DNA from 2 places in the Paenibacillus ilasis genome. Region 2 is predicted to be linked to the other one. Evidence: riboswitches for the same ligand, from Rfam matches in the RefSeq annotation. Region 2 holds a riboswitch; the other holds the start of a gene.
The links. A riboswitch is a leader RNA that binds a small molecule or an ion and turns the genes downstream of it on or off. The one in region 2 is predicted to bind S-adenosylmethionine.
Positions count from the first base shown of each region.

Region 1: linked by a shared signal. The riboswitch ahead of ACETK5_RS00330 (methionine ABC transporter ATP-binding protein) and the one ahead of metA (homoserine O-acetyltransferase MetA) in region 2 are both predicted to bind S-adenosylmethionine.

Region 1 is NZ_JBHDJG010000001.1:40,766-52,424, reverse strand. Features, by position in the region: gene mqnE (aminofutalosine synthase MqnE) at 1-767, shown strand, start outside; gene ACETK5_RS00360 (NAD(P)/FAD-dependent oxidoreductase) at 925-1,983, shown strand; gene ACETK5_RS00355 (YuzB family protein) at 2,042-2,290, opposite strand; gene ACETK5_RS00350 (NifU family protein) at 2,373-2,618, shown strand; gene ACETK5_RS00345 (SDR family oxidoreductase) at 2,819-3,592, opposite strand; gene ACETK5_RS00340 (MetQ/NlpA family ABC transporter substrate-binding protein) at 3,798-4,640, opposite strand; gene ACETK5_RS00335 (methionine ABC transporter permease) at 4,709-5,377, opposite strand; gene ACETK5_RS00330 (methionine ABC transporter ATP-binding protein) at 5,377-6,393, opposite strand; SAM riboswitch class I at 6,501-6,647, opposite strand; gene ACETK5_RS00325 (Cthe_2314 family HEPN domain-containing protein) at 6,769-7,488, opposite strand; gene ACETK5_RS00320 (COX15/CtaA family protein) at 7,941-8,915, opposite strand; gene ACETK5_RS00315 (thioredoxin family protein) at 9,156-9,500, opposite strand; gene ACETK5_RS00310 (DUF2515 family protein) at 9,638-11,032, shown strand; gene ACETK5_RS00305 (putative polysaccharide biosynthesis protein) at 11,181-11,659, opposite strand, start outside.
Region 2 is NZ_JBHDJG010000001.1:391,659-403,317, forward strand. Features, by position in the region: gene ACETK5_RS02065 (ROK family protein) at 1-586, shown strand, start outside; gene ACETK5_RS02070 (HRDC domain-containing protein) at 779-1,804, shown strand; gene corA (magnesium/cobalt transporter CorA) at 1,882-2,817, opposite strand; SAM riboswitch class I at 3,259-3,388, shown strand; gene metA (homoserine O-acetyltransferase MetA) at 3,522-4,439, shown strand; gene ACETK5_RS02085 (PLP-dependent transferase) at 4,464-5,648, shown strand; gene ACETK5_RS02090 (aminotransferase class I/II-fold pyridoxal phosphate-dependent enzyme) at 5,645-6,865, shown strand; gene mqnC (cyclic dehypoxanthinyl futalosine synthase) at 7,032-8,165, shown strand; gene ACETK5_RS02100 (putative sporulation protein YtxC) at 8,398-9,303, shown strand; gene thrS (threonine--tRNA ligase) at 9,765-11,659, shown strand, end outside.

The DNA.
Region 1 (11,659 bases), 350 kb from region 2:
TTCACATCGTTGGCGGACATAATAACCATGTGCCGTTCCAGTACTATGTAGATTCCCTGAAGGCATTGAGCGAGCGTTTCCCGGAAGTAACTCTGAAAGCCTATACCGCGGCAGAGATTGAATTCTTCACTCGCATTAGCGGACTTAGCACAAAGGAAGTACTCCAAGAACTGCAAAAAGCAGGTCTCCAATCCTTAACAGGCGGCGGCGCCGAAATTCTGTCTGACCAATATCGTCAGAAGATGAAGGTGGACAAAGCCAACGTCGATCAATACCTCGACGTTCACCGTACCGCACATAAGCTTGGTATGAAGACGCACACCACCATGCTGTACGGATCGATCGAAAGCCATGAGGACCGGATCCGCCATATGCTGCAAATTCGGGAACTTCAGGATGAAACCAATGGATTCATGGTATTCATTCCGCTGTCCATGCAGCCGAAGAATAAGAATGCAGGCATCATGCGTCGCAACTCGGCCTACGAAGATTTGAAAACCATTGCCATCAGCCGTCTGATGCTCGATAATATCGACCACATCAAAGCGTACTTCATTAATATCGGGCCGCAATTAACTCAAGTGGCTCTCAGCTTCGGCGCTTCCGACGTCCATGGTACGATCCTGAAAGAACGTATCAGCCATGCTGCAGGAGCTTTAACACCGGAAGGGCTGACACGCAAAGAGCTCGTCTGGCTCATTCAAGGCGCAGGCCGGATTCCGGTTGAACGCGATACCTTCTACAACGAGATCAAGGTTTACGAATAAGTCTTACCAGCAGGGATTTAAGCAAACGAGAGACGTTCCAAAAAACGGAAAACAGGTTAAAGAGATAATATAGCGTGGGTAACCTAAGCCGCTTCTAGCGGCGTTTTTCTTGCGAATCGGCGCTCACCTTCTTATCTCTTGAGAAAGGAAGAAATTTATGAAAAAGCTCGTCATTCTCGGCGGAGGCTATGGTGGTCTTGCCCTAATTCAAGAATTATTCAGCAGCTATCTTCCTCCGGACGTGGAGGTCGTGCTCATCGACCGCATGCCGTACCAAGGACTCAAAACCGAATATTACGCGCTGGCAGCAGGCACCGTGGCCGATACCGCCGTTCGTGTTAAATTCCCGGTGTATGACCGCCTCCAAATTGTATATGGTGAAGTCACATCCATTGATCTGGAGAAGAGGCTTGTTAACCTGACGAACAACGATCCCGTGGAATACGATCAACTCGCCATTGCTCTGGGATGTACGGACCGTTATCATGGCGTACCGGGCGCTGAAGAATTCACGTTCAGCCTGCAATCTTTCTCTGCATCCCGGGAAACCTATTTGCACCTGAACAACCTCAGACCTTATGGTCATGTTCATATCATTGGCGGAGGCTTAAGCGGCATCGAACTCGCTGCCGATCTTCGTGAAAGCCGGCCTGACCTTAATATCGCCATCTTGGACCGGGGACAGCGGGTACTTTCTTCTTTTCCTAACCGTTTGTCTGCTTATATTCATCGCTGGTTTGAGGAACACCATGTGGATATCCACAGCGGCGTTTCCGTATCCCGAGTTGAGAAGGACGCCGTGTACAATCTGGATGTGCCTATCCCAACCGACTTGGCTGTATGGACGGCGGGCATTCAGCCCGTAAAGGTCGTACAGGATCTCGATCTGCCAAAAGACCGCAGCGGACGTATTCTGCTGAACGAGTGGTATCAGGTTCCGTCCCATCCGGAAGTATACGTGATCGGCGACTGCGCAAGCCTCCCGTTCGTCCCGAGCGCGCAAGCGGCCGGGGCTCAAGCCGAGCAAGTGGGACATGTCATGAAAGCTATATGGCGTGAGGATACGCCAAAGGTATCTCCGCTGAAGCTCAAGGGAACCCTCGGCTCCCTCGGCAAACATGCAGGCTTTGGACTCATGGGCAGCACTTCGGTGCTGGGCCGGGTACCAAGGATATTGAAGAGCGGTGTTCTCTGGAAATCCAAGCGTCACTACTAGCTCCCGGCAGGTTGCAGACGCGTTGTTGCTCCTTACGGAATATGCCAGGTATCCAGCGTCAGCTTTCCTCTTCGCTGTCCTGAAAGCTTTCGAGCCTAGCTTTGACAACGTCAAGCAGCTCTTCTGCCGTAGGGGCCTCGACCCATTCGCCATCCACATAAGCGAAGGGCATCAGGTAGCACTGACCGCAGCTGGTCAGACAGCCGTATTCGATGACTTGACAATCGTACTCGGCTTCAAGCGTCTGGAGAACTTTATCCGTGCCGAAATAGGAATTGCTTGTGCAAAACTCAATGATAATGGACATTGTTATAAGACCTGCCTTAAGATTGGCATTTTATTTTGCCGGTTTATGTACTATAATATAGGGAGGAAAGGAGTTGAACAAGATGAGTGAAAACACGCAAACCACTGTATATGATGAAGTGGCTGAAGTGCTTGATAAACTTCGTCCGTTCCTGCAGCGCGACGGCGGTGACGTGGAACTGGTTGACGTTGAAGACGGCATCGTTAAGCTGAAATTGATGGGTGCATGCGGCAGCTGCCCTAGCTCCACCATTACTCTGAAGGCAGGGATTGAACGCGCCCTGGTTGAAGAAGTAGAAGGCATTCAAGAAGTAGTTCAAGTATTCTAAATCTTCTTTAACTATAAAGAGTCTTGGTTCCCTCGTGGAATCAAGACTCTTTTTTTTGAGATTAAAGAATGTATAAGTTTTCAGCGAAGCGTAAGCCATTCTTTAATCGCATTTATGTGTTTTGGGGTCCCCTCAAAGTATTTGGAATAAGAATCGGAAGCATAGGCTCCACTTTGCGGGGCTATTTAGAGAATGATATGTTATTCCGGTTTAATCAACGGGCGGATCGGGTCCAGCCCGCCGGATATATCCATAATATTGCCGGTAATGAAATCCGACTTATCCAGGCATAGGTATTCGATCACTCTCGCAACGTCTTCCCCGCTTCCCGATCGTCCGCGCGGGGTCAGCCCATCTTGAATGCCTGACACTTCATCGATGGTCTTCTCTTTATTTGCTCCGCGGATGTCCCCCGGACATATCATATTCACGGTGATTCCATACGGTGCTTCTTCCACCGCAAGCGTCTTCGTAAAGGAAACCAGGCCCACCTTGGCAGCCGCGTAGGCTGAACGTTGAGGCCACGCGCGGGCTTCTCCGGCATGTCCGAAACCGAAGTGGATGATGCGTCCCCACTTTTTCTCCCGCATGGCTGGCAGAACGCGGTGGTCCAGCAGCATGACGCCGGTTAAATTGCCATTCACCATATGTACGATTTCGTCGCGGCTGTACTCTGAGAACAGACGACGCTCCCGAATGAACGGTCCCGCATTATTAACAAGGATATCGATGCTGCCCAGCCGCTCCTCCGTCTGATCGACCAATGAATACAGCTCACGTTCGCTGGCGATATCGGCTTTAATTGCAATGGATTTCACGCCAAACCCCTCAATCTCACGGGAAAGCGCCTCCGCTTCATCCTTGCTGTTTACATAATTTATGGCTAGATGACATCCCTGCCGGGCTAACGACAAAGCCGTCATTTTCCCCAAACCTGTCGCACTGCCTGTAATCAGCGCCACTTTTCCCTTCAAGGCTTTCCCTCCTTAGATGGATATCCTTCCTTCAGTATAAAAGATTTGATAAGGCCTAACAACTTGCAACCCGGCAGAGATGGGCGTAGACACAAAAAAAGAAAGGGCTTATCCTTCAAGACCGATAGGTCTCTTTTGGGATAATGCCCTCTCTTTACAAATACGAAAAATTTATTTTCAGCATAATCGAGCTTTGGAACTCGAATTAGAATGCCGGGATGACGGCCCCTTTGTACTCTTCTTCAATGAAGGTTTTCACGTCCTCGGAAGTCAGCGCCTTTGCCAATTTTTGAATGGCGTCGGAATCCTTGTTGTCCGGACGAGCTACCAGCAGGTTGGCATAAGGGTTCTCTTTGTCTTCGATAAAGAGTGCATCCTTCGTTGGGTCCAGTCCCGCTTCAAGCGCGTAGTTCGTGTTGATGACAGCCAGATCCAGCTCATCCAGCATACGCGGCAGCATGGCAGCTTCAACTTCCTTGAACTCCAGGTTCTTCGGATTTTCTACGATATCCTTGGCGGTAGCTTCAAGCTTGGTTTCATCCTCGAGCTTAATGACGCCATTCTTGGACAGCAGGGTCAATGCACGGCCCGCATTCGAAGGATCATTCGGGATGGCTACAACAGCTCCATCCTTCAGCTCATCCGCAGATTTAATGGTTTTGGAGTACGCACCAAGCGGCTCCACATGCACGGCGATCACGGACTCAAGATCCAGTTTGCGCTCTTTGATCTCGTTATCCAGGTAAGGCTTGTGCTGGAAGAAGTTCGCGTCGATTTCTTTGGAATCCACTTGCGTGTTAGGCAGAACATAATCCGTGAACTCTACGATTTCCAGGTTCACGCCTTCTTTTTCAAGCGCTGGTTTGACATGCTCCAAAATTTTGGCATGCGGTGAAGGCGAAGCCCCTACTTTCAAGGTCACGGTCTCTTGACCGCCGCCTCCCGTTGTTCCCCCTGGCTCAGCTGCGTTATCCGCAGGCTTGCTGCCGCACGCAGCCAGCACCGTAACCAAGGTCAAGCTGATCAATGCTAATGTCCATTTTTTCATTCTAAAACTCTCCCTCCGAAAAAATATATTATTTATATGTTGTCTTCCTTGAAGCCTCATCAATCCCGTTATTTTCTTGTAAAATGCCGCACCAGGCGATCTCCTGCCATTTGCAGCAGTTGTACCAGCACGATCATCAACACAACGGCCAGAATCATGATCTCGGTCTCATAACGGTAATAGCCATACTTGATGGCCAAATCCCCTAATCCGCCGCCCCCGACTTGACCGGACATCGCGGTATAAGATACCAGGGTTACAATCGTGATGGTCATCCCCGCCAGCAGACCCGGACGTGCCTCCGGGAGGAGAACCCTCCATACGATTTGGCTTGTCGAGGAGCCCATGGCATGAGCCGCCTCAATCACGCCTTTATCCACTTCATTCAAAGCCGTTTCCACGAGCCTGGCGAAGAATGGGGCAGCGCCGATCACGAGCGGCGGAATGGTTCCTAGCACGCCGTACGAAACACCTACGAGCGACTTCGTAATCGGGATCATCGCAACGATCAGGATAATGAACGGAACCGAACGCAGGATGTTCACAATGAACGACAGGATCGTGTAACCGAAGCGCACCAAACCGGATGTAGATCTTGCAGCCATGTAGAGCAGCACGCCAACCGGCAGTCCGATGATGAAGCTGAACAATGCCGAAGCCCCCAGCATCCGAAGGGTATCCAATGTTGCCGTCCATATCTCTTTCCAGTCGATCTGGGTAAAATCAAGCCCGAACATTAATGAATCACCTCCACGTCTAATCCTTGTTCCAGCAGCTTCCGGATCGTATCTTCTATGGCACGCTCTTCCCCTTCGAAACGGACGATGAGCTGGCCATACGGCGTTTCTTTGATCGTGGAGATCGTGCCCTGCAGAATCGCAAAATTCACGCCCGTCTCATGAACGGTATGGGACAGAATCGATTCGTACGTTTTCGATCCAAGGAACGTAATCTGAACCGCCTTTGAAGGTCCATTCGCCTGGCCCTGAATGGCCAGCCGCAGCGCTTCGCCGCTGTCCATCTCCTGGCGGATAAATTCCTGGGTCACTTCATGCTTCGGCTTCAGGAACACTTCCGTTACCGGCCCTTGCTCCACAATGCCGCCTTGATGAATGACGGCGACCCGGTCGCATATGCTCTGAATCACATGCATCTCATGGGTAATCAGCACGATCGTCAGATGAAACTTTTTGTTAATGTCCAGCAGCAGGCGCAGGATCGAATCCGTGGTCTGCGGGTCAAGCGCCGAAGTGGCCTCGTCGCACAGCAGCACTTCGGGATCGCTTGCGAGCGCTCTGGCTATGCCGACCCGCTGCTTCTGACCGCCTGATAGCTGGGACGGGTATTTGTCCCGATGCGCCTCCAAGCCGACCAAAGCCAACAGTTCGGATACCTTGCGTTCCATCTCAGCCTTCGGCGTCTTGATCAGACGCAGCGGAAACGCAATGTTATCGTACACCGTCGCGGAAGATAACAGGTTAAAGTGCTGAAAAATCATGCCGATTTTGCGGCGTTCCGTCTGAAGCTGCTTCTTGCCAAGCGACGTTAAGTTCTTACCGTTCACCCACACCTCGCCCGAGGTGGGACGCTCCAACAAATTGATACAACGGATCAATGTACTTTTACCTGCACCGGAGTGTCCGATCACTCCGAAAATTTCTCCTTTTTCAATCGACAAATCCAATTCGGACAACGCAGTGGTTAAGGTTCCGGCTTTTCCGTACTGCTTCGTCAATTGCTTGAGCTCAATCAATCCGATAATCCTCCTTTTTCCGTAGCTTCATATCTATTTACCCAAAAGAAAAGAGCCTCTTTTTGTAGAATCAAAAAGGGCCCTCTTTACGTAAAAGTCAACGCCTTTTCTCATCTGTCAAAGCCAAGGGATATCCTGCAGCTTTGAAGGAATTAGCACCATGTCACTCCAAGCGTCACTGCGTTAAGCAATTACACGCTGGAGTCGGTTGCCGGGCTTCATCGGGCCTGTCCCTCCGCCTCTCTCGATAAGAAAACATCGATATGAAATTTTTCCGATTAATTTGATCTGATTTAATAACATTTAATGAATGCAATAGTTAGTATAGATTCTTTTCAGGTTTTTGTCAAAAGGAATTTCATGGCGATTTTGTGCCTAAGCCCTGACTCCATTTTTCCCCCAAAGCTCGTTCGTATATTTATAAGAGGCCGCCAGACTCCGGCATACCATATCGACACCTTGTTTGAGATCGTCCAGGTGCTGATCGATATCCTCCAGCTCGATCTTGTCCGACAGCCCTTGATGACGCTGCCATAAATCATCCTGCATCTCGGAATTCATGTAATGGATTTCGGCGTTTCGCCGTTTCCGAAGTGTGTTCAGCGGTGTTTTGTAACGCTCCTTGATCGCTTCCAGCTCTTTGGCCAGCTCTCCGTGGGCCTTCAGGAATTTAAACTGCCGCAGGACCGTAAAATAAGAGAAATGCGCCTTCACCTTGGAGGTATGAAGATCGTACAAATCGTTCAACACCGTCCCCAGCTTGTCAAGGATCGAGAATACCCGTATGAAGCCGTTTTTGTAAAAATACACATATCGTTGATATTCCCCTTGCTCCTGAATCGACATGTCATCGATGTAACCCGATTTGACCGATTGACTGAAATGTCTTGCCGCATTCCAGCTCTGTTCCAGCTCATCCAGGGAAACGATCAACCCCCGGGTCCAAATTTCAAGCTTGCGAAAGTCATGCGTCGGATCCTGATTTTTCTCCATTTCCTTCTGCAGCAGCCGGGTTGTCTTGACCATCGATTCGATGGCTTCCTCAAGCAGTCCGTTATTGTGCCGGGGCTGTTCCCCAAGTAACATACGAAGCATGGCGGTACCCCCTCGCGTCATCAAATTAATCTTGGTTCTTCTTGGACCGCTATTTGTCTAAATAGTGATTCCACCGCGTTTCAACCGTCTCTTCACGTTATCCTCACGCGGGAATAACTCACCGGGGTATCCCGGTTGTGTTTCAGTTCGTTCACATAGAATGCCCACGAAACGACCAGACAACCCCCACAGAATGGAGCGACTTGAGATATTCCCTGGTTATCGGCTTCGTCAATATTATTAAATATAAACAAATTCGTTGCCGAATCAAACCTTTCCAGTACTGCTTCGAGCGTCTTCCTTAAATCAGACAGGTTGAGCGGACGGTTAGACGGTTGGCATATCAATTCCCTCTCTATACAACAAAGCCCTCGAACGTTGGCTCGGGGACTTTGCTTAACATATGTTGCCTTACATTCGATCTCTTTGTTTCATGGTTTTTGCTTCTTTACTTATACGATCTTTTCACGAGGCATGTTGTGACCCGGCCGCATCTCAGCTTCAAGCGGCTTGCTGAGCTGCCATACCCGGACACTTAAATAACAGAGTACGCCGAATAAGGCCGAGATCAGCAGTGTGTGTCCCAGTGCGGAGAATACGTAAACCTCCTCGTTATGCATCGTTGCCATAATGAGGGCACCGCTAAACACCTGCAGCAGACAGAGCACGGTTGCCGAAATGCCCAGCATCTGTACCTCCCGGTTGTCGCGGTTCCGCCAATATGCAAAATGCCCCATCACCGCCACCACGATCAGCAGCAGAAGCGCTGCCACCCGGTGCATAAAAGCGATGCCGACTCCACCGCTCAGCTCCGGGATCACTTCCCCGTTACACAGCGGCCAGCCGGAGCAGCCTTCCCGGGAATCGGTGTGGCTAACGAATGCACCAATATAAACGACGATATAGCTATACAGGGTTGTGCCCCAGACTAGATTACGGAAACCCTTGCTTACCCGAGGCAGACGTTCCAAGTCTACGGGCCCCTTCGCCTGTTCTACCCGCCGCATACCCAGAGCCAGCATGACGGAGCTCGCAAAAGCAATTAGCGAGAAGCCAAAATGCAGCGCCATAATCGCGGCCGATTGAGGCTTAACCACCGCTAGCGCCCCCATGATCGCCTGCACCACGACGAATACCGAGGTCCCGATAACATAAGCCATCAAATCCCGGCGATCCCGCTTGTACTTCCAGAACGCAATCAGCGAAGCCAGCGCCGCCAAACCCGCCATTCCGCTGACAGCCCGGTGGGAATACTCAATCATGGAGGATACCGTGTAAGCGGGAACAAATTTACCATTGCACAGCGGCCATTCCTGACCACAACCGAGTCCAGAGCCCGTCTTAGTCACAACCATGCCCCCGAAAGTCGCGCAGAACATAATTAAGCATGTTATGTAACTCAGCCATTTTAATTGTTTATCATTCACTTATCTCACCTGCTGCTCATATTCACTATTTAAACCTTTACAGGATCGCATCGTACACAGTCCACATTTCATTATACCTGATTCTACGGCTACGGTCACTTGAGCGATTGTGACAAAATGTTCAAAAATGAGAAAAACCTTCATGATGCAAGTACTTGACTTCGTAGCCCTACCTCTATCCGATATGTAAAACAACACCGCCGCCAGTTATAGATCAAGGCGGCGGTGCTATGGTCACTCTTACTTATGAATCGTACTGTATACGTCCACGGCACGCTGCAGGAAATCTTCAATCTCCTCGCGCGATTTGCGGAGTTTGTTAACGTAGCGAACCAGCTCACGTCCATCGGAATATGCAACAAAGCTGGGGATCCCCAAAATATTTTGCTGCTGACTCACGTCACCGACAGCATCGACGTCAACCTCTACCAGAGTCAATTGGTTTGAGAACTTCGTCTCAACCTCCGGCATGAATGGATCGATAAACTTGCAATCGCCGCACCAGTCTGCTTTAAATACGGCAACAGTCAGTCGCGGAGACTGGATTGCAACCTGAAATTCTGCTTCTGAAGTGATTTTTTCCATTGATTATCTCCCCTTTACGTCGAATTCCTTCACCCTTAGTGAATCAAAATGTTGAGTGGAAGTCAAATTTTAGAGCATACTGACATTATGATGTTCACAGGCTGGGATTAACCATTAGAAAGTGCAGGTGACCCCGAATGCACTCGAACGGAGTCAAAGATAAAAAAAACCTGGGCAAGGATGTACGGTCATGGACGGCAACCCTTCCGCTAGCCCTGACAGAATCATGGTCGGGAATGATCGCATCGTGGAGATTCTCCTTAAAACTCCGGACAAGCAGACATGAATTGCAATGGGATCCCACAGCCGTTAGAACGATTCGCAGGCAGCTCAAGAACATTCTCTCCTCTCATCCCTATCTCCAGCAGAGCGTTTCCCCGTTTCCGTACCCTTCTATGCAAGGGTATAGCGACATTCGGATTCATGAGCCAGGTGCAGATGTTCAGCTATCTCAAGATGAGCAGGAGCTGATTCATCATATTCAAGAGGCCGCAGCCGAAGCCAACCGCAGCAATGTGACTCGTACGCAAGCCTATTTGGACTGTTATGTGTCACACCCTGAGCTGCATTGGGCCTTGCTGGCCCATATGGTCTCGCGTAATGCCGGGTGGAGTATGAGCGATCTGAAGGGCGGATTGATGTCGGATCTCATGGATCCCACATTCAAGAGCAATTTGTATCGTTTCTTGGAACGCTGCAATGCGCTGATCTTCCAGGACGCCTACCCCCAGCTGCTTCTCTATATACACAGTCGAAAAAAAGGGAAGCCCCTATTTCATTTGCTCCCCCACTTTCATGTTTCATCGTTCATGACACCGTTCTGGGAGCAGTTCTGGCAGGATCAGGGCAGTTCGCTGCTTACGGTGGGTCTCATCATTAATGAACAGAATTATATTGAGGGGCGTGTGGCGAGACATCCTTTTTACCGACAGCATATTCTACAGGATCCCTTCTTTCGGATGCATGAGCTGACCCGGTTGAATCAAATCGTGTTTCCGTTGGGCCAAGTCCATCGAACGGAGTCGGGCGCAAGCCCTGCCCAAAAGCCCCTTTCCCCAGCCAGGCCGCTGGCCGGACTTACCCTACCCAAGTTTGACGACCTGTCCATTCGGATCAAGGCAGGCCGTTCGCTGTATGCTTTATTATTTGGATATGAGGAGATATACCGCGCCGTGCTGGCATTCGCACGGTCCACCAAGCACCAGGGATCGCGCGCCGAATATTGGCCGGCCTTATTTACGCCGACCCTTGAGCAAGCCATGAATCATGGCCATGAGGGATTTGACCTCATCACATCGGAATGGCTCCCGGGTGGCCAACGTCTGTATAGCCCTCAGCTTGAAGAGATCTGGAAGGATGAAACTCCCGAGCCGATTCCCCGGTACGACTGGTATCAGGGCCGCGCGGTGTTCAGGCATATCCGTAAACCGTTACGGCCGCTGCTGCCGGATATCACCCACGCCCATCGGGCCGCTCTGGAGAAAACCTCCATCGTCCATGATGTGTCTGATCCGTTCGAGCGGCGGCATTAAAATGAAAAGAGACCGTCCCGATACTGCAAGGAAGGTCTCATTTCGGTTCTATTCACACGATAAGTGCGTGTTCAAAAAGGTCGATTTTCAGCACCAAAGCTTATGCTTCCGATGTGCGTTTTTTCAAAACGCTTCAGTGTCTATGTCTTTATCCCCGCTCCCGCATACGTGCAGGCTGCAGTCTCATAAGCGGACGGAACACCTTCTGCAAAAGACGCGGGTAACTGCTCAGCTCCGATTGGCGCAATACGCCAAACACCACCAGCAGGACAAGATATATAATGACCACGGCCACGCCTACAACCAGGCAAGTCAGCAGGAATGCCAACCGTGCCGGCATGACATCAACCATCTGAATACCGGCCAGATTCAGGCCATATCCGATTCCACCGGCGGCAAGCACCGTCAGTACGAAGCCCGTCCAGCGTTTGCCCAGGATGGAGAAGGATACAATCGCTTTAATCGATCTTATATTCAGTATCGTAATGACAAGGAAACAAAGAGCCGTACTCCCAATGATACCGTAAATCCCAAAGAACGGAGCAAGCAGGAAGCTGGCTGCAAGCTTGACCACAACCCCGATCATCACGTGAATCATCGAAAGCTTGGCCTTGCCGATTCCAAGAA
Region 2 (11,659 bases):
CGATGTAAACGGAGCAGCTCTTGGAGAATATACATGGGGCGCTGCCCAGGGACTGGATAGCTGTCTGTATATCACCATCGGAACGGGAGTAGGAGCAGGCGCCGTGGTAGCTGGTGAATTGATCCACGGCTTGTCTCATCCGGAGATGGGGCATATTTATGTGCGCCGCCATCCGGAAGACCGGTATGAAGGGACCTGTCCCTATCACGCCGACTGTCTGGAGGGGCTTGCAGCCGGTCCGTCCCTTGGCAAACGTTGGGGAGTTCCCGGCGTGGAATTGACGCCGGATCATCCGGCTTGGGAGATGGAAGCTTATTATCTGGCTCAAGCGCTGATGAATTATGTCCTCATTCTGTCCCCTCAGCGTATTGTGATGGGCGGAGGCGTTATGAAGCAGGAGCAGCTGTTCCCGCTGATCCGCACGAAGCTTCAGGAGCTGCTGGCCGGATATGTTCAGCATCCAAGCCTTCATGACGGGATCGATCAATTCATCGTTCCGCCGATGCTCGGCGATAATGCGGGGCTCTGCGGCGCATTGGCGCTGGCCAAGCTGGCAGTAGATGAGGCCAAGAGCGTTCAGGCTTAACCTTATTTCTTAATTTCTTATATAGAGTGAGCCAAAATTGGTTTGATTTTATTACAGATTATGGTATTATGGTTTCAACAGTATAACGTATGGAACGGGAAGCACCTTTCTTTGTCGCTGCGGCGGAGGAGAGGTGCTTTTTTGCGTTGTATCATCGTTGTGCTGAATGCTTAAACGGGAGGTATTTGAGGGATGCAAATTGTGTTCATGAATCAGATGAGCGGAGCGGATGAGTCAGGTCATCTCCGTTCTGCTCAAGTATGGATCGGTGAGGAAGAGGGGGGATGGCAGCTCGGTTGGCGGCATATGGAACCGGACGGTGAAGTATCCGACGAGGAGTGGTATGAAGGGAATTCATGGAATGAGTTATTATGCGTGTACCGACATCAATTAGCGAAGAAGCTTGGAGAGGGCTTCCGGCCGCTTGTTGAGGGGGTATTCCATGAACCCGGAGAGACGGGAGGCAAGAATCTTGGTGTGCAGAAGCTGCAGTGCTACAGTGAGCTGTATGGCTCGGAGGAGCTGTACACGGAGCTGTGTGCCTGGCGCAGGAGAAAGGCGGCCTCCGGAAGAAAAGCCCCTTACTTCATTGCCAGCAATCGGGTGCTGCGCATGATTAGCGCCTTCATCCCCCAGAATGAGGAAGAGCTGCTGCAGCTTCCGGGAATCGGGGTCAGCAAGGCCTCGGAGCATGGGGCGGAGTGGCTGGAGATCACGACGAAAATCGAGCGAACCACAACCTTTCCATTGGATTGGGTTTATAAGCAGCTCCAGGAAGAAGTGTTCTTGTCCTGGCTGTATAAACAGAAGGAGCAGCGCTACAAGCAAGAGCTGGACCGCTTCCGAATCCGTCGTACGATGCTGCTTGGCATAGCAGAGGGAGCTTCGCTGACCCAGCTGGAAGAGCGCACCGCGTTATCTCGCCGGGATTTGGTTGAGGAATTGGAGGGGCTCGAGAAGGAAGGTTATGACACGGAGCAACTGCTGGAGGTAGAATTGAATACGATCACGGCTTCAGAGCAGGCGACGGTATGGAAGGCTTTTGAAGAGCTGGGCGATACGTTTCTTAAACCGGTATTACAACGGGTATATGGTGAAGGACAAGCCCGGAATGGAGAGGTAGAAGAGATTGGCGGAACGGAGAAGCTGTATGAGCGGCTGCGCCTGATACGGATTCGCTTCCGGCGGGAAGAGCCTGGCAAAGCGAACGCAGGCTAATCCGCACGAACGAAATCAGGACGGATTTCCTTGGGCAAGGAGATCCGTCCTGATTCTGTCTGTGAAGCTGTGATATTTCATATCCAGTCCTTTTTGCGGAACAGATAAAACATGAGGGCACCGGCAGAAATCATGATGCCTATAACTACATAATATGAATATTTCCAGTGAAGCTCAGGCATATTGTCAAAGTTCATGCCGTAGATGCCCGTAATCAGCGTCAGTGGAATAAAGATCGTTGTAATGGCGGTAAACACACGCATGATTTCATTGGCCCGATTGGCGATACTGGATTGGTAAGCCTCTCGAAGGTTCCCCATAAGATCCCGGTAGGTCTCGAAGGTTTCGGAAATTTTCACGGCATTTTCATAGATATCGCTGAAATATTTCTGCAGCTGGTCATCGATCAGCCGGAGATCTTTTTTGTTAAGTGTATTGATAACTTCCTTCTGCGGACCAAGCACCTTTTTCAACCAAAGAATTTCGCTTCGCAGACCGATAATCTCGCTTAAGTGTGTTTTTTTGGTATGCATCAGGATGTCTTCCTCCAGCTTTTCAATCCGCGCCTCGATGCGGTCCCCGACGGAGAAATAGTTGTCCGTGACAAGGTCGATCAAGAGGTAAAGGAAGCGGTCAGGCGTGCTGACTTCGTCCTCCCAGAGAAGCGGCTTAACGGTGCGAAGCTCGTGGATCTTTTGCTTGGTTACCGTAATAATAAAATGTCTGCCCAGGAAAACATTCAATGCCCGAAGGAAAATCTCTTCGTCGTCAAACCGGATGCTGTTCACGACGATAAAATAGTGGTTCTCGTATATTTCAATTTTGGGACGCTGCTCCTCTTCGCTGAGGCAATCCTCAACCGCAAGATCATGCAGGGAGAAGAGGGGCTGCAGTTCGGCTAAATCATCCACGTCCGCATCCAGCCAGTAGAAGCCGCTGGCCGGAGGCGTCAGCGTCATTTCGATGTCATCAATAGGGGTAAATACACCCGAATCGACCAACCGGATTTTCATCTGATATCACTCCTTTGTCAAATACAAACTGCTTGGTTCAGCAGTAAAGGCACAGGATATCAGCCCACCGGTATACAGGCATGATTCAAGGAAGGTTAGAATACGATAAAAGCGCATGAAAAATAACGCCGCCCTCTGCCGGTAAGCTGATCTTAATCCTATGCGGTTGTGCGTCTTGTGCATCCAGTTTCTGGCTCGGGTCACCGTCCATCTTCCATGTCACCTCTTTCATACTCGGTTTTAAACAGCACTTGTCTAGTATAACGCCGGGTGTAGGACCTTTCAAGTTGAAAATCCGGTGCAATCAAGGGCCATTTGTACAGGGTATGGAAACCTTCGGTGAAGTGTGACGGACTTATGAAAAGGTTCTTGACGAAAAATTGGGAATGATTTAAAGTAAGTATCAATTACGAACCATTTAAGACAACTGAATAAAGCGAAATCTTATCAAGAGCAGGTGGAGGGACTAGCCCTATGAAACCCGGCAACCGGCGGCAACATCGCACGGTGCTAATTCTTGCAGGAGATACGACGCTTCTTCGAAGCCGTTGTATAGTCTGACAGATGAGAGAGGCGCATTGTGATACGTATATGATGACCTTTCTCTACTTCGAGAAAGGTTTTCTTGCGTTTATACAGTCTAACGCTCTTTCTCACAGCTTTTTATGGATGTATCATTTCATATTTCGAAGGAGTGAGCCACAATGCCAATTAAAATTCCGGATGCCTTGCCGGCAAAGGAAGTTCTGGCTGGAGAAAACATTTTTGTCATGGATGAGAGTCATGCATTTCATCAGGATATCCGCCCATTGCGGATTGCTATTCTGAACTTGATGCCAACCAAGGAAACGACGGAGACCCAGCTGCTGCGATTGATCGGTAACTCCCCGCTCCAGGTGGATGTTGTTCTTCTTCATCCGAGTTCCCACGTTTCGAAGAATACGTCGGCTGAGCATCTGAAATCATTTTACAAAACCTTTGAAGAAGTGAAGAACCGTCGTTTTGACGGCATGATTATTACAGGAGCTCCAGTCGAGCAGTTGGAGTTTGAAGAAGTGAATTACTGGGATGAGCTTACTGAAATTTTTGAATGGACCAAGACGCATGTGACCTCCACGCTCCATATCTGCTGGGCATCGCAGGCCGGGCTTTATTATCATTACGGCGTGCCGAAATACAGCCTCGAGGAAAAATGCTTTGGCGTATTTCCACATACGATCAATGAAGCATGTACCAAGCTGCTTCGCGGCTTTGACGAAATGTTCTTTGTTCCGCATTCCCGTCATACGGAAGTTCGGCGCGAAGACATTACAGGTGTTGACGATTTGGTCATCCTGTCCGAGTCCGAGGAAGCAGGCATTTATTTGGTATCCAGCCGCGATGGAAAGCAGATTTTTGCCACAGGGCATTCCGAATATGATGCGGACTCTCTGAAATGGGAGTATGACCGGGACGTTGCCAAAGGAATGGATATCGCGCTGCCGCGCAACTATTACCCGAATGATGATCCAACAAGGACGCCTCCGTCCATCTGGCGCGCGCATGCAAACTTATTATTTACTAATTGGCTCAATTACTATGTATATCAGGAAACGCCGTACGATATTGGTCCGCAAATATAGCAGTATACGGGAGGAGAGTTTGTGATGGAGAAGAAACCTTTGAATATAGAGAGCCGGCTGGCACAGATCGGGTCGGTGCAAGAACCGGTAACCGGAGCCGTGAATTTTCCGATTTATCAGGCTACGGCGTACCGCCATCCCAAATTAGGCCAGAGCACGGGGTTTGATTATGCCCGTACGAAAAATCCGACCCGGTCGGTATTGGAGGATGCCTGCGCCGAGCTGGAATCCGGTGATGCCGGCTTTGCTTGCAGCTCGGGCATGGCTGCCCTTCAGACGATTTTTGCTTTGTTCGGCCAAGGGGATCATCTGATTGTATCGCTGGATCTGTATGGTGGGACGTATAGGCTGCTGGAGCGGATTATGTCCAAGTTCGGCGTAACGGCTACGTACGTGGATACAAATGACCTGGATGCCCTGGAAGGGTCAAGACAGCCCAACACGAAGGCTGTCTTTGTCGAAACGCCGACCAATCCACTTATGATGATTACGGATATCGAAGCCGTCTGTACGTGGGCAAGGCGCCATCAACTGATCAGCATCGTCGATAATACGCTTTTGACTCCATATTTCCAAAGACCCATCGAGCTTGGGGCGGATATCGTCATACATAGCGCCACCAAGTATTTGGGAGGACATAACGATGTGCTGGCGGGTATCATCGTAACGAAGGGCAAGGAATTATCGGAGGAGATGGCTTTCCTTCATAACTCCATCGGCGCGGTGTTAAGCCCGACCGATTCCTATCAGCTGATGAGAGGCATGAAGACGCTTGCGCTGCGCATGGATCGGCACGAAACGAATGCCACCGCAGTGGCGACCTTTTTGACAACTCACCCAGCGATCGGCGAGGTATATTATCCTGCCCTGTCGGATCATCCGGGACATGACATACAGAACCGTCAATCCAGCGGCAACACCGGCATCTTCTCCTTCAAGGTGAAGGACGCCCGCTATGTGGAGCCCGTGCTGCGGCATATTAAGCTGATTGCGTTCGCCGAAAGCCTCGGGGGCGTCGAGTCCCTGATGACATACCCAGCCGTCCAGACCCATGCGGACATCCCGCTTGAGATTCGGGATGCGATCGGTGTGGATGACCGCTTGCTCCGGTTCTCGGTCGGCATCGAGCATGCGGATGACCTGATCGCGGATTTGGATGCTGCGCTGGGCGCAGCTATGGCTGAAGTGGAAGGGAGCACGGGAGAATGAGCATCGATAAAGGCCCATCAGGCTTGGAAACGCAATCCAAGCAGTTATCAACAAAACGGGAGCGCGAGGAAGAACTCCGTTTCGAGACGAAATTATTGCATTTCGGCGGGGAAATCGACCGGGCAACCGGCGCCTCAAGCGTTCCGATCTATCAAGCCTCTACGTTTCATCATGAAGATATCTTTAACCCGCCCCAACATGATTACAGCCGTTCCGGCAATCCGACGAGGCAGGCGCTGGAAGATTATATCGCCCTCTTGGAAGGAGGCGTACGCGGTTTCGCTTATGCTTCCGGTATGGCCGCGATCTCCAGCTCGTTCATGCTGCTCTCCGCGGGCGATCATATGATCGTGACGGAGGACGTGTACGGCGGGACCTACCGCCTGCTGACCAGCATTCTGAGCCGTATGGGCATCGAGAGCACCTTTGTAGACATGACCGATCTGGATCAGGTGAAGGCGGCCCTCAAACCGAATACGAAAGCGGTCTATATGGAGACTCCTTCGAACCCGACCCTAAAAATTACCGACATTGGTGCCGTGACGGATTGGGCGAAGGAGCAAGGCCTGCTTACCCTGCTGGATAACACGTTCATGACGCCGTTTTACCAGCGTCCGATTGAATTCGGCGTGGATATCGTCATCCACAGCGCGACCAAATTCCTTGGCGGGCACAGCGATGTGCTGGCAGGTCTCGCGGTAGCCAGAACCCAGGAGCTTGGAGACCAATTGAAGCAGCTGCAAAATGGTTTGGGCACGGTGCTTGGGGTTCAGGATTCCTGGCTCCTTATGCGCGGCATGAAGACACTCAGCACACGAATGGCCCACTCCGAGCAAAGTGCAGCCAAGCTGGCGGCCTGGCTGCAAGGGAGAAGCGATATTGAGCGAGTGTACTACCCTGGCCTCTTGAATCATCCGGGACGTGAAGTCCATGAGAAGCAATCGAGCGGTTATGGTGCGGTCATCTCCTTTGACGTCGGCTCAGGCGAGCGCGCCAAGCAGGTGCTGAACCATGTGAAGCTGCCGCTGGTAGCGGTCAGCCTGGGAGCTGTGGAGAGCATCCTGTCGTATCCGGCGATGATGTCGCATGCAGCGATGGGCGAGAAGGTTCGGCAAGAACGCGGCATTACGGATGGTTTGCTCCGTTTCTCGGTTGGACTCGAGGATGTGGACGATCTGATTGCTGACCTGGATCGGGCTTTTGCTGCCAGTTACTAAAGATTTGCATGGAAGCAAGGACTTCATTTAAAGATATGCCAAATCATAGAATTCGGCATCCTGTCACGGACGGGATGTCGTTTTTAATGCCGGATTGTGGTAGGATGAGATAGAAAAAGTTTTACTGGTGATTTGTTATTTTGCTCTAAGTAGGGAGGCTGCAAGAATGAGTGCGGTAAACCGTATATTGGATAAAGCTTTACGCGGTGAGCGTCTAAACCTGGAAGATACCGTGACGCTTTTTGAAAGTGACGAGATTGAGAAAATTGGCCATGCGGCGGATGTGATGACAAAGCGCCTGCATCCGGATCCTATCACAACATTTGTTATCGGCCGGAATATCAATTACACGAACATATGTGATGTATTCTGCCGTTTCTGTGCTTTTTATCGCAGACCGGGCTCTTCCGAGGGCTATGTTCTGCCCGATGAGACGATTTTCCAGAAGATTCAGGAAACCGAGGATGTGAACGGTACTGAAATTCTGATGCAGGGCGGAGTCAATCCGGATTTGCCTTTCAATTATTATACGGACCTGCTTCGTAACATCAAGAAGCGGTTTCCTAACATTACGATGCATTCCTTCTCCCCGGCGGAAATTATGAAGATGGTGGAGATCTCCGGGCTTACGCTCGAAGAGGTAATGCGCGAGCTTCACAGCGCGGGTCTGGATTCGCTGCCTGGTGGCGGCGCAGAGATCTTGGATGATCGAATTCGTAAAAAAGTCAGCCGTTTGAAAGGCACATGGCGCCAGTGGATGGATGTCATGCAAACGGCTCATAAAGTCGGCATGAACACGACGGCAACTATGGTGATCGGTCTGGGCGAAACGATGGAAGAGCGTGCGCTCCACATGCTTCGCGTACGTGATGCGCAGGATGAATGCATTCAGAACGGTTATGATTCCAAAGGCTTCCTGGCCTTCATTCCATTTACGTTCCAGCCGGACAATACAAACCTTAAGCGTGAACGCGAAACGCCGGAGGCGTACTTGAAGACGGTAGCCATCGGCCGCTTGGCGATCGATAACGTTCCGAATTTGCAGTCGTCCTGGGTAACGATGGGACCTGAGATCGGCAAACTGTCACTCAGCTACGGCTGTAATGACTTTGGCAGCACGATGATGGAGGAGAACGTGGTTTCTTCCGCAGGAGCTGTGTATAAGGTCAATATTGAATCGATCATTCAATTGATCCGCGAGACCGGCAACATTCCGGCTCAGCGCAACACCCGGTATGATATTCTGCGCGTGTTCGAAGATAACAGCACCGTTGAGCGCGACTTTGTCATGCAGAACTAATTCTATACTTTATATGAAATCCGCAAAGCGGGCCGAGCAACTCGGTCCGCTTTTTTTATATTGGGATATTAGAAAGTATGGTTTTCATGGAACTTAAGTCAATCGACATTTTTAGTATGCGCGCCATTTATTAGATATTCTTTCGGACTTGCTTGTTTTTCCAAGCAGGAGTTCCGTATATCCCCGAGCGGGTCCCCATATACTGAAAAGGGAACTCGAAAGGAGTGATTCCATGGAACTGTTCAGCATTTCTGTCGGTACACGGACGGAAGACGAGAAAAAGGCGTTTCACCGTATATTGTCAGACAAGCAGAAAGAGCTACATAAACAATGCAAGCAGCTGAAATTCACATTCAGCGCTTCGGATGACCGCGTGATTTGGACGTGCTCCGGCAAGCTTCCGCTGTCCTCATGGACCGCATCGGCCGACACGCTGCGCCGGCTCACTGCCGAAGCAGTCACTGCTTATATTATGGAAGAGAAGGAGCAGGAGATTGCTGCACGGTTAATGTTCTCGGAATTCGAGTTTGATGATGAGGAAGAAGCGGGGCGGATTCTGCAATGGTTTTTGATGCTCCTGCAAAAAGAGGAAGGCCCGTCCGCGGACTTCTGGCAGAGCCGCAGACGCAAGCTGTCCGAAGGCATATACCAATGCCTAAACGAAGCATCTGAGCTCAATCTGGATGGATACATGACCTTCCGGCTTCAGTCCTATGAACAGGAGCTCCGCGAGATGGCGGAGTATGCAGTGGATGAATTTATGCTCGATCAGCAGTACGAGGAGTTTGTCAGCCTGCTGAAATATTTTGTTTATTTTCAGGAGCCCAAAATGCCGCTGGTTCACGTCATTCATAAGGGGGAGGAAGATTTCCTGCTGCTGGATGGCAATCTTCGCCCGATTGAACGTCCTCGAGATGAAGGACTCGTTATGGAAAGGCTGGACCAGGATATGGAGATTGAAGATATGGTGGTCAGTACGCTGATTTCGGTATCTCCGGCCCGCATGATTATCCACACGAGGCAGCCTGAGCTTCCCGTCATCGTGACATTGGCCCACATCTTTGATAACCGCGCCGAAGTATGCTGCAGCTGTCCGGAATGCAGCGCGCTTCTCGGAAGCGGACGAATGATGACTTGACGCACCGAAGCGGTCAGGATTATAATTACTGATAAATTCACGTAAAAGCTCTGACAAAGACATGAATCAATCCGGATTTGACCGCTCAGAGAGAGGAAACCTCGGCTGCAATTTCCTCCGGTTCGCCATTGATTTACCCCTTTGTAGCTGTGTCGTCGAACCCGCACGTCATGATGAATGCGGATGAGTAGGCTTCACCGGTTCATGACCGTTACTCAATGCTGATGAAGGATCTTAATCGTTTATGTACCCGGTACATAAGGTGATGGAGAGATCGAATTAGGGTGGAACCACGGGTATAACACTCGTCCCTTCGCGGGACGGGTGTTTTTTGCATGTTCCGGTATCTTTTGTTGAAGTCCAGGCGGGCACCTCAGCGGTCCATGCCTGTCTTCGCGGGGAGACTAACGCGTCCTTCATATATGGAAGAAACGTGAAATACTTTTTGGGAGGAATACAAGGTGGCTATTAGCATTAAATTGCCTGACGGCTCCGTACGGGAGTATGAGGCGGGCAGCAGCATTGAGGATGTGGCTGCGTCAATCAGCAGCGGACTTAGAAAGAATGCGGTCGCGGGAAAAATGGACGGGATCGTCGTGGATCTCTCGACACCGCTTCAGGACGGAGCTTTGATCGAAATCGTAACGCAGGATACACCCGAAGGGCTTGAAGTGATGCGCCATAGTACAGCGCATTTGCTGGCTCAAGCAACCAAGCGTTTGTATGGAGCGAAAGAAGTAAAGCTGGGCGTGGGTCCGGTCATTGAGGACGGCTTCTATTATGACATGGATCTGGAGGAGCCTTTGAATCCGGAGGACCTGCAGAAGATTGAGAAGGAAATGGAACGCATTATCGGCGAAAATCTTCCGATTGTCCGCAAGGAAGTAAGCCGTGCGGAAGCGCTGCGCATCTTCGGCGAGCTCGGGGATCCGTACAAGCTGGAACTGATCAATGCCCTGCCAGAGGATAGCGTCATTACGATCTATGAGCAAGGCGAATTCTTTGATCTCTGTCGTGGACCGCATGTCCCTTCAACCGGCAAGATCAAAGTATTCAAGCTAATGAATGTGGCAGGCGCATATTGGCGCGGCGACAGCAAGAACAAAATGCTTCAGCGCGTTTACGGTACGGCGTTCGTGAAAAAAGCGCAGCTCGATGAGCATCTTCATCTGCTGGAGGAAGCCAAGAAGCGCGATCATCGTAAGCTGGGCAAGGAATTGCAAATGTTTACGTTCTCTCAGCTTGTTGGACAAGGCCTGCCGATCTGGCTGCCAAACGGCGCGAAATTGCGCCGTACCCTGGAGCGTTATATCGTGGACATGGAGGAGCGCCTCGGTTACCAGCACGTGTACACGCCTGTCCTCGGAAACGTGGAGCTGTACAAAACTTCAGGTCACTGGGAGCACTATCAGGAAGATATGTTCCCAAAAATGGAGATGGACAACGAGGAGCTTGTTCTTCGTCCGATGAACTGTCCTCACCATATGATGGTATATAAGAGCGACATGCACAGCTACCGGGATCTGCCGATCCGTATTGCTGAGCTTGGCATGCAGCACCGCTATGAAATGTCCGGTGCACTGACCGGCTTGCACCGCGTGCGCGCGATGACGTTGAACGACTCGCATATTTTCTGCCGTCCGGATCAGATCAAGGAAGAGTTTGCGCGGGTCATTCAGCTGATCATGACCGTCTACAAGGACTTTGGCATCCATGACTACCGCTTCCGCCTGTCTTACCGGGATCCGCAGGATACCGAGAAGTACTTCCAGAACGACGAAATGTGGGAAATGTCCCAGCGCATGCTGCGCGAAGTCGTCGAGAGCCTGGACATGCCGTTCTATGAGGCCGAAGGCGAAGCTGCCTTCTACGGACCGAAGCTCGACGTCCAGATCCGTACGGCTCTAGGCAAGGAAGAGACGCTGTCAACCGTTCAGCTCGACTTCCTGCTGCCTGAGCGCTTTGAGCTGGAATATGTCGGCGACGATGGCCAGAAGCATCGTCCGGTCGTTATCCACCGCGGTATTCTGGGCACCATGGAACGCTTCACCGCGTTCTTGCTTGAGAATTTTGCAGGTGCGCTTCCGCTGTGGCTGTCACCGGTGCAGGTTAAAGTCATTCCGGTTTCCAATGCCTTTGAAGACTATGCCAAGGAAGTGGCCGAGAAGCTTCAATTCGCCGGTATCTCCGTAGAGCCGGATCTTCGCAACGAGAAGCTGGGCTACAAGATTCGGGAAGCACAGCTCGAGAAGATTCCTTACATGTTTATCGTAGGCGAGAACGAGAAAAATGCGGGCGCCGTTTCCGTCCGCAAACGCGGCGAAGGGGACATCGGTGCCCAGCCGCTGGACGAGAT